Regions from separate parts of the Egicoccus sp. AB-alg2 genome, predicted to be linked through region 2. Evidence: riboswitches for the same ligand, from Rfam matches in the RefSeq annotation. Region 2 holds a riboswitch; the other holds the start of a gene.
What was found. Region 2 has a riboswitch for cyclic di-AMP ahead of ACERM0_RS15960 (cation:proton antiporter). Riboswitches for the same ligand answer to the same signal wherever they lie in the genome.
Positions count from the first base shown of each region.

Region 1: another riboswitch for cyclic di-AMP. It lies ahead of ACERM0_RS03575 (universal stress protein); the one in region 2 lies ahead of ACERM0_RS15960 (cation:proton antiporter).

Region 1 covers NZ_JBGUAX010000002.1:194,244-197,647, reverse strand. Annotated here, with positions in the region: gene ACERM0_RS03585 (hypothetical protein) at 141-686, shown strand; gene ACERM0_RS03580 (sulfurtransferase TusA family protein) at 680-940, opposite strand; gene ACERM0_RS03575 (universal stress protein) at 1,008-2,129, opposite strand; cyclic di-AMP (ydaO/yuaA leader) riboswitch at 2,131-2,267, opposite strand; gene ACERM0_RS03570 (cysteine desulfurase family protein) at 2,263-3,404, opposite strand, start outside.
Region 2 covers NZ_JBGUAX010000007.1:357,972-361,375, reverse strand. Annotated here, with positions in the region: gene ACERM0_RS15960 (cation:proton antiporter) at 1-1,592, opposite strand, end outside; cyclic di-AMP (ydaO/yuaA leader) riboswitch at 1,684-1,837, opposite strand; gene ACERM0_RS15955 (cation:proton antiporter) at 1,874-3,404, opposite strand, start outside.

The DNA.
Region 1 (3,404 bases), on a different contig from region 2:
CAGGCCCCGCGGTCTTGACGCCTGTGCGCGGCAACCTAGGGCACGTCCTGGTCACGAGACCACGTCCGGACGTCCAGATGCCGTCGGTGACCGGTAGGGTGTCGAGCGGGAGCAGCGTGCAGGACCGGGTGGGTGCGCGCGTGGACGACGAGACCGGCTGGAACGACGTGCTGACCGGGGGGTGGCACGCCGGGGTGCGTGATGCCGTCGTCACGCGCGTCGAGCGGCTGAGCCAGTGCCGCCACGGCCAGCTCGTGCGCACCCTCAGCGACCTGGAGGCCGCCCGCTACGCCTGGGTCGAGGACCTGCACCGCCTGGTGGTCGTCGCGATCCGCGACGAGACCGGCGCCGATCTGGACGAGCTGGGCTCCCAGGCGGCGTGGGCCTGCTACGAGGACGTCTGGGAGCGGCTGCGGGTCCGCTGGTCGCGCGGTGGCCGGCTCGCCCGCGTGCCCCTGGGTGCCGAACCCGAGGTGGTCCGCCTGCTGCAGTCGCTGCCCGTCGCCGCGGCCGAGGCGGCGGGCACGGACGTCTCCACGTGCCCGCCCGATCCCCTGTGGCTGGGCGGGCGCCTGCTCGTGGATCTCGAGGGACTGCGCGCCCACCTCGACGGTCCCGCGCGGGGCGACGACGACCTGCGCATCCTCGTCGGACTCATCACCGGCGCGTGCCGCCGGCGTCAGTGAACGCGGCGCACCTCGAAGCGCCACACGCCGTCCACCTCCACCTGGCCGGCCAGCTGCTGGCGCTGCATACGGCACCAGACCGGCACGTCGACCTTGGCGGCGGGGTCGGTCGCCAGCAGGAGCACGACCTGGCCGACCTCGACGTCCTTGACCGCCTTGGCCAGCTCGATCACCGGCATCGGGCAGCTCAGACCGGTCGCGTCGACCTCGACGACCGGTGCGGTCGACGCGGTGGGGTCGGACGCCTGCGGCATCGCGGGGCTCCTGGACGGCGGCACCGGCAGGCTAACGGACCCCGACCCGACCACCGCCGCCGGGCGGTCAGCCGCCCGAGCGGCTGCGGTCCACGTCGTAGGTGATCTCCGCGCCGAGGAAGGCGGGGGCCTCGTGGACGGCGACCATGACGCTGGCGATGGCGGCGTTGACGCTGGGCGCGGCCACCGTGACCGTCGCGCGCACGTGCGGGTGAGGGTCGCTCGCGGGCCACCAGGCCATGACCTGATCGGTGGTCCCGGCGGTCTGCAGCACACGGTCGAGGTCGTCGGGGCGGACGTCGCCGGCCTCGGGCAGCCGAGCCGTGACGACGATCCGGACCGGTCGCTCAGCACCCGCGCCATCGTGTGACGGTGCCGGCCGCCCGGCGTGGTCGACGGCGTCGGCCAGGCCCTCCTCCCGGGTCGGTCCGACGTCGATCGCGACCAGCAGCGTCGCGTCCGGTGCCGCCCAGGCGAGATGGGTCGTGGCGGCACGCAGCCCGCTGACGGTCGGCGCGACGGCGGCCACGATCACGTCCTCCGGGCGCGCGAAGGCCCCCACGGCCTGGTCGGTGCGGCGCGGGTCGTGGTGGACACGGTCGCCGACGCGCTCGAGGTGGTGGGGCAGGTGCATCTCGCGCTCGCCGGTGCGCAGCACCGTCGCCGGCTCCGGCGTCGCGGCGTCCAGCCGCTGGGCCAGGCTCACGGCGAGGTCGAGCCCGCGGTTGCCGCCGGGCAGCAGGTGGTCGGCGCTGATCGGCAGCAATACGCGCCGGAACGGGACCGTCCCGAGGCGGACCACGGCCAGGGGGGCGACGGAGCGTCCCACGATCGTGTCGAGCAGCCGCCCGAACACGTTGGTGGTGGAGCTGCGGCCGCGCCAGCCCATGACCACCAGTGAGGTCGGGTTCCCGGCGACCGCCGCCAGCACCCCCTCGGCGACGTCCTCGGCCTCCACGACCCGGCCCTGGATCGGCGTCGACAGCTCCTGGCCGGCCTCCTCGGCGGCCGCGATGGAGTTCCAGGCGTGGGCACGTTCGTCCGCCGTCGCGTTCGGCTTGACGACGGTCAGGGGCACGAGCGTGTCGGCGTCGGTGGCCAGCGACGCCGCCAGGCCCAACAGCGGCCGGACCGATGCCGGGTTGGCGATCGGGACCAGGATCGTGCGTTCGCCCACGGGTTCGGACACGTCAGCAACTCCTCGCTGCCTACGGGGTTAGCTGACGGGCTCGGGCCGGAGCAGCCCTACCCGACGTGGCTGTCGGGACTCGCCCCACGAACTCGGTTCCCCCGTCCCGGGCGGACCCGGGTTCGGCGCGCGCTCAGCGTACCCCCGAGGACTGCCGGAGGCGCTGCACCACCTCGGCGTATGCGTCGAGGAAGGCGTCGGCATCCGTCAGGGAGGTCTCCGGCCCGATCGAGACGCGCACGTGGCCGTGCGTGAGCACGCCCATGGCGACCAGCACGTGCGACGGCTCGCCCGAGGTGGAGGCGCACGACGAGCCCGAGTGCACGGCGAACCCCGCCTCGTCCAGGCGGGACACCAGCGCCTCGCCGTCGACGTACAGGGCGCTGACCGCCACGATCCCGGGATGCGCGTCGGCGAGGGGACCGTGCACCTGCACGTCCTCGACGAGCTCGGGCAGGCGGCGCCGCAGGTGGCGTCGCACGATCTCCCGGGCGGAGAACTCGGTCTGCAGGCTGGCCCGCGCGACCTCCAGGGCGACCGCGGTCGCGGCGATCCCGGGCACGTCCTCCAGCCCCGCCCGCCGGCGACGCTGGCGTTCGTCGCCCTCCTGCAGCGCGTGGACGCGCCCACGCGGGCCCAGCGCGAGGAACCCGGTGCCGCGCGGACCGCCGAACTTGGCCGCCGACGCCGTCAGCAGGTCGGCGCCGAGACCCTCCAGACTCAGACCGACCTGCCCGACGGTCTGGCAGGCGTCGACGTGCAGCAGCGCACCGTGTCGCGCGCACGCCTCTGCGACCGCATGGACGGGCTGGATCGCGCCGACCTCGTGGTTGGCGTGCTGGACGTGCACGGCCAGCGTCCGGTCGTCGACGAGCGCGGCGACCGCGTCGGGGTCCACCACGCCCGCGCCGTCGACGCCGACGACGTCGAGGTGGTAGCCGTGCTCGTCGCGCAGCCGTTCGCAGGCGCGGAGCACCGACGAGTGCTCCACCGCGGAACAGACGAGGTGGCGTCGCACCACGCCCCGCCGCTGAGCGGCGCGGGCGGCTCCGAGGACCGCCAGGTGGACCGCTTCGGTGCCGCCCGACGTCCACACGAGCGAGCGCTCGTCGACGCCCACGGCCGCCGCAGCGGTGGCGGTCGCCCGGTCGAGCAGGTCGCGTGCGGCCCGCCCCTCGCGGTGCCCGCGCGACGGGTCGGCCCAGGCCACGGCGGACGCGTCGGCCCATGCCTGGCGCGCCTCCGGGCGCAACGGCCAGGCGGAGGCGTGGTCGA
Region 2 (3,404 bases):
CGCTCGGTGCCCTCGCGCACCAGCAGCATCGGCAGGAAGCTGCGGGACAGCACCCGGTCGATGACGCCCCCGAACAGCGCGCCGTGCCGGTCGGTGCCGCCCTTCCAGCCCATGACCAGCAGCGACGCCTGCTGCTCGACGACCGTGTGCGCGATGCCCGCGTCGGTCGAGACGTCGATGCGCAGCACGCTGCGGGCCTCCGCGCCGGCGGACTGTGCGACCGCCACCACCTCGGCGTCCAGTTCGCGGACCTCGCGCAGCCGCTCGCGGTCGGTCTCGGACGGCACGACCATCAGCGGCACGACCAGGCCACCGTCGGCCCGGGCGAACGCGGACGCGACCCGCATCAGCCGGGGGGCCGTGGCCGGGTTCGCCAGTGGCACGACGACGACCTCGCCGAGGTCACGGGCGACCTCCGGGCGGGGCAGCAGCGGCGCCGCGCGACCCGCCACCGCGGGCGCGACGAGGCAGGTCACGACGATCACCATCATGACGGCGTTGACCGTGTCCTCGTCGATCAGCCCGACGTTGAGGCCGACGACGATGGCGGCCAGGGTCGCGGCGGCCTGCGCGGCCGACAGCGCGAACATCGCCCCGATCTCCGGCCACGTGTAGCGCAGCGCCTTGCCGCTGATCCAGGCGGCCACGAACTTCGCGACCAGCGCCACCACCGTGAACACCCCGCCGATCAGCAGCGTGCGCCGCTCGAGCAGGACCTGGATGTCGATGAGCATCCCGGTCGCGAGCAGGAACAGCGGGATGAACAGCGTCGCGCCGAGGAAGTCGATGCGTTCCATCAGCGCGCCGCCGTTGGGGACGCTGCGATTGAGGGCGAGGCCGGCGAGGAAGGCGCCGACGATCGCCTCGATGCCGATCACCTCGGCCAGCGACGCGACCGTGAACAGGGCGACCATGACGAACAGGAAGCGCAGCGAGCGGTCCTGGCCGCGGCCGGAGAAGAACCAGCGGGCGGCGCGGGGCAGCCCGAGGACGGCCCCCGCGGTCAGGATCGCCATCGACGGCAGCAACGTGAGCCAGAACACCGGCGTCAGCGCGCCCTGGTGGGCGCGGGCGACCACCGCCAGGACCAGCAGCGCGGCCGTGTCGGTGATGATCGTCGCGCCGACGGAGGTCGCCACGGCGCGGTTGCCGACCGTGCCCACCCGCTGGAAGGCCGGATAGGTCACCAGCGTGTGCGACGCCCAGCACGACGCCAGCAGGATCGCCGCGAGCAGGTCGTAGCCGAGCGCCAGCGACGACACCGTGCCCAGCGCCATCGGCACGACGAAGGTCAACGCCCCGAAGCCGATCGAGTCGCGCCGGTGCTCGATGAAGTCGTCGAGGTCGAGCTCCAGCCCGGCGACGAACATCAGGTACAGCAGGCCGACGTTGCCGAGCACCTCGACGACGCCGGCGCGTTCCACCAGCCCGAGGCCGGTCGGGCCGATCGCGAAGCCGACCACCACGACGGCGACGACCTCGGGCAGCCGCAGCCGACGCGCCAGGATCGGCGCGAGCAGGATGGCCGCCGTCAGGACCGCGAGCAGCAGGCCCGGCTGCTGCAGGGGCAGATGTGGGATCTCGAAGGACACGGGATGCCTCTACGGGTCTCACGCGCGACGGGCTCGGTCGCGTGGAGGCCGCAGGTGCCGTGCATCCGTCGTGGACGCCGTGCCGGTTGCGACGCTCCTCCGGTGTCGCCTACGGGGTTAGCTGTCGGGCTCGGGCGCGAAGGGTCGCCTTACCGCGCGAACGCGGATTCGCCCCGTGGATGCCGCGGCATCCGAGTGGGTCCCCCGTCCCGGACGATGGCGTCCGAGCTCGGCGTAGCGACACACGTTAGCGAGCCGGGCCCGGCACGGGCCGCGAGTGATCAGCGGGGGACGACCACGACCACGGTGCGGCCACGGGCGGCCTGCGCGACACGGTGGGCGCCGCGACCGAGCCGACTGGTGGCGGGCGGGGTCACGGCCAGCACGACGTCGCCCTCTCGCACGCGGCTGGCCAGGGCCCGCAGCACGGTCGGTTCGGTCACGATCTCGCTGGGCCGGATGCGATGGTCGAGGCGGTGGCGCAGTTCGTCCTCGGGCAGGTCGGTGACGACCAGCGAGGGCACCTCGGCCTGCCGGGTGAGCCGGCCGACGACCTCGGCGGCCAGCACCAGCCCCCGGTCGTGGCCGAAGCCGACCTCGTCGGAGGTGACCACGAGCACGACCCGGCGGGTCGGCTCGTCGATCCCGGGCCGGCACACCAGCACGGGCACCGGCGAGATCGCCACGCACCGGTCGATGACGCTGCCGAACAGCGATCCCCGGCGCCGTGACTGGCCCTCCCACCCCATGACGAGGCAGGTGCCGTCCTGCTCGACCACGCTGTGCAGCACACCACCGTCGATCGACGCGTCGATGCGCACGCTGGTGTTGACCTCGGAGCCCACGGCCAGTGCGGCGCGCTCGGCCCGGCTGGCGAGTTCGCGGTTGGCGCGGACTTGCTCCGGCGCGGCGTCGAAGGGCAGGACGTTGACCGCGACGACGGCCCCGGAGTCGGGCGCGGCGACCTGCCCGGCGACCCGCACGAGCGACTCGATCGTGTCCGGGTTGGACACGGGTACCACGACCCGCTTGCCCAGCGAGCGGCCCTCGGTGCCCGGCGGCGGCACCTGCGGGGCGTGCCGGTTGGCGCTGACGCCGGCCAGCAGTGCCGTGACCATGATGACCAGGATGATCGCGTTGACCTCGGCGGTGCCGAGCAGTCCGAGCTCCTGGCCGACGACGACCGCCGCCAGGGCGCCGGCCGCCTGCCCGACGCTCAGGGAGAACATCAGGCCGCGCTCGTTGGCGGTGAACCCCAGCCACCGCCCCGACACCGTCGAGGCACCCCACTTGGACACCACCTCGGCGGCCACCAGCGCGACCCCGAGGGTGAGCGTGGCCGGGTCGGTCACGAGCGCGACCGGGTCCAGCATCATCCCGGTGCTGATCAGGAAGGCGGGGATGAACAGCGACCGGCCGAGGAACGCCACCCGGTCGGCGATGACGGTGCCGTCGGGCACGAACCGGTTGAACGCCAGACCGGCGAGGAAGGCGCCGACGATCGGTTCGATGCCGATCGCACCGGCCACCACCGCGGCCAGGCCCATGCCAGACAGCAGGTACGTCAGCCGTACCTCGCGGTCCTGGCCGAGGCCGCGGAAGAACCAGCGCGTGAAGCGTGGCACCCCCAGCAGCATGGCACCGACGTAGAGCACCATGCCGGCCGTGAACAGCAGCCAGTAGCCGACGCCCTGGTTGCCCTCGGCGCCGGCCGACGCCACCGCCAGCACGAGCAGCGCCGCCACGGTCGCCAGCAACGTGGCACCGAGGCTGGCCGTCACCGCCGGATTGCGGGCCAGGTCGTAGCGGGCG